DNA from 2 places in the Pedobacter sp. GQ55 genome. Region 2 is predicted to be linked to the other one. Evidence: riboswitches for the same ligand, from Rfam matches in the RefSeq annotation. Region 2 holds a riboswitch; the other holds the start of a gene.
What was found. Region 2 has a riboswitch for S-adenosylmethionine ahead of AC6CH7_RS24720 (O-acetylhomoserine aminocarboxypropyltransferase/cysteine synthase family protein). Riboswitches for the same ligand answer to the same signal wherever they lie in the genome.

Region 1 (3,473 bases), on a different contig from region 2:
TCCATCGTCTTCTATTTTAGCTACCAAAGCGGCATCATAGGTGTTCATTTTAACGAATATGGAGTCTTTGCCAATTAGCTGTACATGGAAATCATCGCGGCGAGTGCCATTTAAAAGGGTAAACACTGCATGTTGAGGATCTTTTCCTTTTAGTTCGAAATTAAAGGGAACCTGCGATTCGCTTACGGTAAATACGCCGCGCCATACGCCCTCTTTAATAAATTTTGCAGGTTCAGGTTTAGTTCCTGCAAGTGCTGCACCACTCAATAAAATACCTGCCGACAGGCATTTAGCTTTAAATAGATAATCTTTTAAGTTCATTGTATAGGGGGTTTTTTAGGTTGTTTAAGAGAATTTTGGGCATAACGATTCCTGCCTCAATAGCCTGGCTATTAGATTCTGACGAATAAATTCAAGAAAATCAATCAGGGAATGCTGTAGAAACTACATGCACATACAACAACAGAATTTTAAATTTTTCATATCACTAGTTAATTTATATTTCTAAAAATCATTTTTTAGAAAATTTTATAAATCATCTATTAATGGTGGAGTTACTAGATGTTGGCAATAAAAATCATCTACTAAGGGGTGGAGCTTTATTAGATTGATGTAAAGGTAATGCTTAGAAATAACAATTCAAAAAAAATCTACTAATTTAGTAGTATTTATTTTTTATGTTATAATTCGGCCTTCTATTAGCCGTTGTTGTATATTGTTAAACGTTTATGAATTAACATCCCGGCGTGTTGCAGAAAGCGAGCTGAATGAACTTTCCACCATTGCATAAAGCCACGCAATCTACACAGCCAGGATGTTAATTTTTACCATTAAGCTCATTATATAGTTACCGCATTATAAATTGCAGAAAGCCTTTCAACGGTATAATCTATTTCTTCCATGGTGTTATACTTACTAAACGAAAAGCGCACCGTATGACGGGATGGATCTGCATTAATTGCTTTAAGCACATGCGATGCCGACCCTGTAGAGCAGGCGCTTCCCCCAGACACAGAAATATTATTCAGGTCCAGATACCCCAATAAGTCATCAGCACCTTCATGTTGTGGCAGGCTAACACTTAACACGGTGTAAAGGCTCTTATCCGCATCGGCCGAATTTCCATTAAACTGCACCCCTTCAATTTCGGCCTTCAATTTAAAGATCATCCTGTCTTTTAGTTTCTGTATATACCTTGCATGTTCATCAATATCGCGGTAAGCAATTTCCAAAGCTTTTGCCAGTCCAATGATTCCATGAATATTTTCGGTTCCTGCACGTAGCCTGCGTTCCTGAGATCCGCCATGAATCAGCTTCGAAAGCTGGATCCCATTTTTACAGTAAATAAATCCTACACCTTTTGGACCATGAAATTTATGTGCCGATGCAGCTACAAAATGTGCCTTCAATTTTGACAGATCATGGCGATAATGCCCAATGGTCTGAACCGTATCTGAATGAAAAATAGTGTTGCTACTACAACAGAGCTCACCAATTAATTCAATATCGTTTAAATTCCCAATTTCATTATTGGCATGCATTACCGATACCAGTGAGCGCTCCTTATTTTTTAATAGTTGCGGTAAATGCTCAACATCAATGTTTCCCTTATCATCCGTATTTATAAAGCTTAGGGTTATCTCACTACGCTTTTTAAGCGCTTCTAGTGTATGCAGAACTGCATGATGCTCAAATGGAGTAGTAATTACGTGTTTAACCTGCTCAGAATACACACTTGATAATATTGCTGTATTATCGGCCTCAGTACCACCACTTGTAAAAATAATTTCATTGGGTGCAGTATTTAAAAGATCAGCAATGGTATTTCTGGCATTTTCAATAGCGTTTTTCACAATTCTTCCATCTTCATGATGTGATGATGGATTGCCAAAATGCTCCAGCAGGTAAGGGATAATCTCCTTATAAACCTCTTTGTCCAGTTGGGTGGTTGCAGCATTGTCTAGATAAATTCTCATTTCTTCCTCCTCTTTTTTAATTAATTGTTTATAATTAATCATTCTGTGATGTCAGCTTATGCAGAAGAGGTACAACTCTTTACCATTTTATCTTTCTCCACATTCGCGGAGCAGGAATTAGCACCTTTTACAAGCAAAGCTCGTACAGGTTGCTAAGACGTCGTAGGGCCTTTCCCTCTGTCTTTCTGGATAAGTAAATTACAAGAACAACTATTGAGTCCCAAATGTATAAATAAAAACTACTAATTTACTAGACTTTATTAAAATAAATTTTAATTCCTATTAATTGGCTTGTTTTACCGCAAAAAAGCAAGAAGAAACGACTTTCATAAAACATTGATAACTACAACATTACTAGGTGTTATACAATGCTTAAACAATCGTTACACAATAGCAAAACAATCTCCATTCGATTTTGGAATGTATAAACATTGAGCAGGGAAACATTGTTATTCGCTAACATATAATTTGAAATAAATACTACTAAAATAGTAGTATTTATTTACATTTGGCTAAGAGGAATTAAATTATGACTAGCCATTTTAACTATTTAGCCTTCGCTATTCCAGCTTTTTTTGTGTTTCTATTTTTAGAGTACGGCATCGCTGTGAAGCTAAAAAAGGCGCATTTATTCAAATATGAAAGTTCAATTTCCAACCTCAGCATAGGCATTGCCGAAAGACTTCTGAATCTCTTTATATCAGCAAGTTTCTACAGCTTATTCTTTTGGATTTATAACAACTACGCACTTTTCAGTATACCAAATACCTGGTGGGTATGGATATTATTGATACTCGTTACAGATCTGGTTTGGTACTGGTATCACCGTTTGGGTCACGAGGTAAACATCCTTTGGGCAGCCCATATCGTACATCATCAAAGCGAAGAATTTAACTTTACCGTATCAGCAAGGATCACCGTTTTTCAGGCTCTGATCAGAAATCTTTTTTGGTGCGTTATACCACTATTGGGGTTTCATCCTACTATGGTGATCACTATTCTTGTTGTCCATGGAGCCTATTCTTTTTTTACCCATACTCAGCTGATTAGAAATTTAGGCTGGCTAGAATACATTCTGGTTACGCCTTCCATTCATGGCGTTCACCATGCCAGCGATGAGAAATATCTTGATAAGAACTATGGAGATGTATTCGTTTTTTGGGACAAGATCTTTGGAACATTCCAAAGGGAAGAAGAACCACCTAAGTACGGTCTTACACATCCCGTAAAAAGTTACAGCTTCTTATGGCAGCACTTCCATTACTACCTTGAAATTTTAGCTGCGTGTAAAAAAGTACCCGACATAAGGACCAAATTAAAAATCGTCTTTGGTCATCCCTCCAGACTGGATCAGGAGATCAGGCCAACGCTCGAAAAGAAATACTTGCAGCACAAAGCCTCCTCTTCTTATCGTTTTAAATTCAGAGGATATTTAAACATACAAATAATTGTCAGTGTAATTCTTTTAACATTGATCACCGGTTTATATCCTTTCTT
Region 2 (3,473 bases):
CACGCTCCACCACCTGGTAAGGTATAACTTCCATTACCGCTGTTAGTAAGGCTCCAGGTACTTCCTTGAAAACAAGTGTAAGAACCTTCATCAAATAATGATTTTACTGCTGATTGCGGCAAGCCTTCAAATGTAATATCATTTAAAACCCAATTACCAGTTACATTACCTTTCTTTAAACTTTGAGTTGCACCACCTTTAGGTGAACAACTTTGCAAAACCATTAACGAACTGCATAAAATGGCTGCTATCAGTAATATTCTTTTCATATTCTTCTTTAATTTGATAATTCAATTACATAAATCTTGCCAAAACTCAAGGTGAATAATATTATACCCTTAACTTTGTTACATCTTATGCCCAATCTTAACTTTTAACCCCGTAATAATGAAGCCAGAAACACTTGCAATACATGCTGGAAATTTATACAAAGTCAGTACTAACGATGTCACCCCCCCTATAAATCTATCTACCACCTTCCTGAGAAATGAAGACGGTGGCTACTCTGGTGGACACATGTATAGCAGAGTGAGTAATCCAAATAGATCAGCATTAGAAAATGCGCTTTCAGAATTGGAAAAAGGCGTAGAAGCCTGTGCATTCTCTTCAGGAAATACAGCGGGGATGGCAGTTTTTCAAGCTTTAAAGCCAGGGAGCCATATCATTGCTCCTGATGACATGTACTGGGGTTTTAAAAAACAATTGCAGACGATCTTTAAAGACATCCTTGAAATTGATTTTATAGATCTTACTAACCTTGATAACATAGCAAAATTCATTAAAAAGAATACAGTACTGATATGGGTAGAAACCCCCTCAAATCCATTATTAAAAATTACAGACGTTGCCGGAGTTTCCAAAATTGCTAAGGAAAACAACCTTATCCTTGCCTGCGACAGCACTTTTGCTTCGCCATGCTTGCAAAATCCAATTGATTTTGGGGCTGATATTGTTATGCACTCGTCAACAAAATACATTGGTGGCCATAGTGATGTTCTTGGTGGTGTACTTATCACCGCAGAAAAAAATGAATTTTGGGAAAAGATCAGAAATATACAGCAAGTTGGCGGAGCAGTACCCTCTCCTTTCGATTGTTTCCTGTTGGTAAGAAGCATCAAAACATTGGCATATCGTATGCGTGGCCACTGCGCTAATGGAATGGCTTTAGCATTACACCTGGAAAAACATGCTGCTATTGTAGCAGTTTATTATCCAGGATTAACAACCCATCCTCAGCATGACATAGCAAAAAAGCAAATGACCGGCTTTGGAGGAATGTTATCAGTTTTAGTTAAAGGAGGATCTGATGAGGCCAGAAAAGTGGTTAATAGAGTTAAACTCTTTGCGCAGGCTACAAGTTTAGGTGGAGTTGAAAGTTTAATAGAACACCGTGCATCTGTTGAAGGACCGGACACCAAAACCCCACAAAATTTAATTCGGATATCTGTTGGACTTGAACATATAGATGACTTAATAGCAGATTTAGATCAGGCACTTGCCGGATAAAACCAAGCTAATCCATCAAAAAACCAATTTACAGCGCTGTAAAACAACGAGTTAATAAATATCCAAAATATAATTTTGGATATTTATTAACTTAAATCTACATTTGCAGTATCATTTAGCGAAAGCTAATCAAGTCAACCTTCCTTAATAAAAGGTTTGATTTATAAAGAAGTGGCGAGAGACAGGCTCTTTGACCCACTGGCAACCCTCCCAAGATGGAGAAGGTGCCAATTCCTGACCAAAAGACGTGGTGTCGTTTGGAAAGATAAATTGAAACAAAATGAAAACTGTAAGAATTACTTCAAATCTGTTAAATTATTGTTATCCTCAGCAGGCTAATTGCATGTGCTGTTGCATACTATAATTTACAAATCTTCCTTTTGCATTTCACATTCATACGGAAGGCCCCTTGCAGGGGTACGCTTAACAACCGTATACGTTTCCGAAGCTAAAAATCTTATAACGTATCTAATCAAAAACATAACAGGAACCACTTAAAACTAAATATAACATGTCAACATCACATAAATTCGAAACATTACAAGTACATGCAGGTCAGGAAATTGATCCTACAACAGGATCAAGAGCTGTTCCAATATATCAAACCACCTCTTACGGCTTTAAGAACTCTGAACACGGTGCAAACTTATTTGCGCTAAAGGAATTCGGAAACATTTATACCAGGATCATGAATCCAACAACAGATGTTTTCGAAAAAAGAGTAGCAGCGCTTGAAGGCGGTGTGGCTGCTTTAGCAGTAGCTTCGGGACAGGCAGCTCAATTTATTGCGTTAAATAACATCCTACAAGCAGGTGACAATTTTGTATCCTCATCTCATTTATATGGTGGATCATATAATCAGTTCAAAGTAAGCTTTAAACGTCTTGGTATTGAGGTTAGATTCGCTAATGGTGATGATGCTAATGATTTTGAAACAAAAATCGATGCAAATACCAAAGCTATATATTTAGAAACCATTGGTAATCCGGCTTTTAGTATTGCTGATTTCGAAAAATTATCTGCCATTGCCAACAGACACGATTTACCACTAATAGTAGATAATACTTTTGGTGCAGCCGGTTACCTATTTAAACCTTTAGAACACGGGGCCCATATTGTTGTTCAATCTGCTACCAAATGGATTGGCGGACACGGCACCAGTATTGGCGGAGTAATAGTAGATGGCGGAAATTACAACTGGGGAAATGGTAAATTCCCTCAATTTACCGAACCATCGGAAGGATATCATGGTTTAATTTTTAATGATGTTTTTGGAATTGGTGGTCCCTTTGGAAATATTCAATTCATTATTCGTGCCCGCGTTGAAGGCTTAAGGGATTTTGGCCCGGCCATCTCTCCTTTCAATTCTTTCCTTTTAATTCAGGGATTAGAAACTTTATCGCTTCGCGTGCAACGGCACGTAGACAACACACTTGCACTGGCAACCTGGTTGGAGCGCCATGATGCTGTGAAAAGTGTTAATTATCCTGGACTTGAAAGCAGCCCATACCATGCCAATGCCAAAAAATATTTAAAGAATGGTTTCGGTGCAGTGCTATCTTTTGAACTACATGGTGATAAAGAAAAAGCAACGGCATTGGTAGACAATCTTAAGCTTGTTAGTCACCTTGCAAACCTGGGTGATGCAAAAACCCTTATCATACAACCCTCAGCAACTACGCATCAACAGCTAAGTGACCAAGAACAAATTGCAGCAGGCATTACTGCCAGCCAGCTACGTGTTTCAGTAGGAATTGAACACATAGATGATATCAAGGCTGATTTCGAACAAGCCTTTGCTGCTATAAACAAATAAAATAAAACGCTACAAGATCTAAAGAATGAGTACTACTGCCACATATACGCATACAAAGTTGTTTAAACTGGAGAACGGGAAAAAACTACGCAAATTAGAAGTTGCTTATCAAACTTATGGCAAACTAAATGCGAAGAAAGATAATGCGATC

Region 1: it holds a riboswitch for S-adenosylmethionine, as region 2 does, so the genes downstream of both, AC6CH7_RS18355 (cysteine desulfurase family protein) here and AC6CH7_RS24720 (O-acetylhomoserine aminocarboxypropyltransferase/cysteine synthase family protein) in region 2, are expected to answer to the same signal.

The regions. Positions count from the first base shown of each region.
Region 1 covers NZ_JCAXEI010000007.1:105,162-108,634, forward strand. The annotation lists gene AC6CH7_RS18350 (peroxiredoxin family protein) at 1-321, opposite strand, end outside; gene AC6CH7_RS18355 (cysteine desulfurase family protein) at 840-1,976, opposite strand; SAM riboswitch class I at 2,061-2,172, opposite strand; gene AC6CH7_RS18360 (sterol desaturase family protein) at 2,506-3,473, shown strand, end outside.
Region 2 covers NZ_JCAXEI010000015.1:92,378-95,850, forward strand. The annotation lists gene AC6CH7_RS24710 (lipocalin family protein) at 1-269, opposite strand, end outside; gene AC6CH7_RS24715 (trans-sulfuration enzyme family protein) at 388-1,506, shown strand; SAM riboswitch class I at 1,665-1,778, shown strand; gene AC6CH7_RS24720 (O-acetylhomoserine aminocarboxypropyltransferase/cysteine synthase family protein) at 2,018-3,322, shown strand; gene AC6CH7_RS24725 (homoserine O-acetyltransferase family protein) at 3,348-3,473, shown strand, end outside.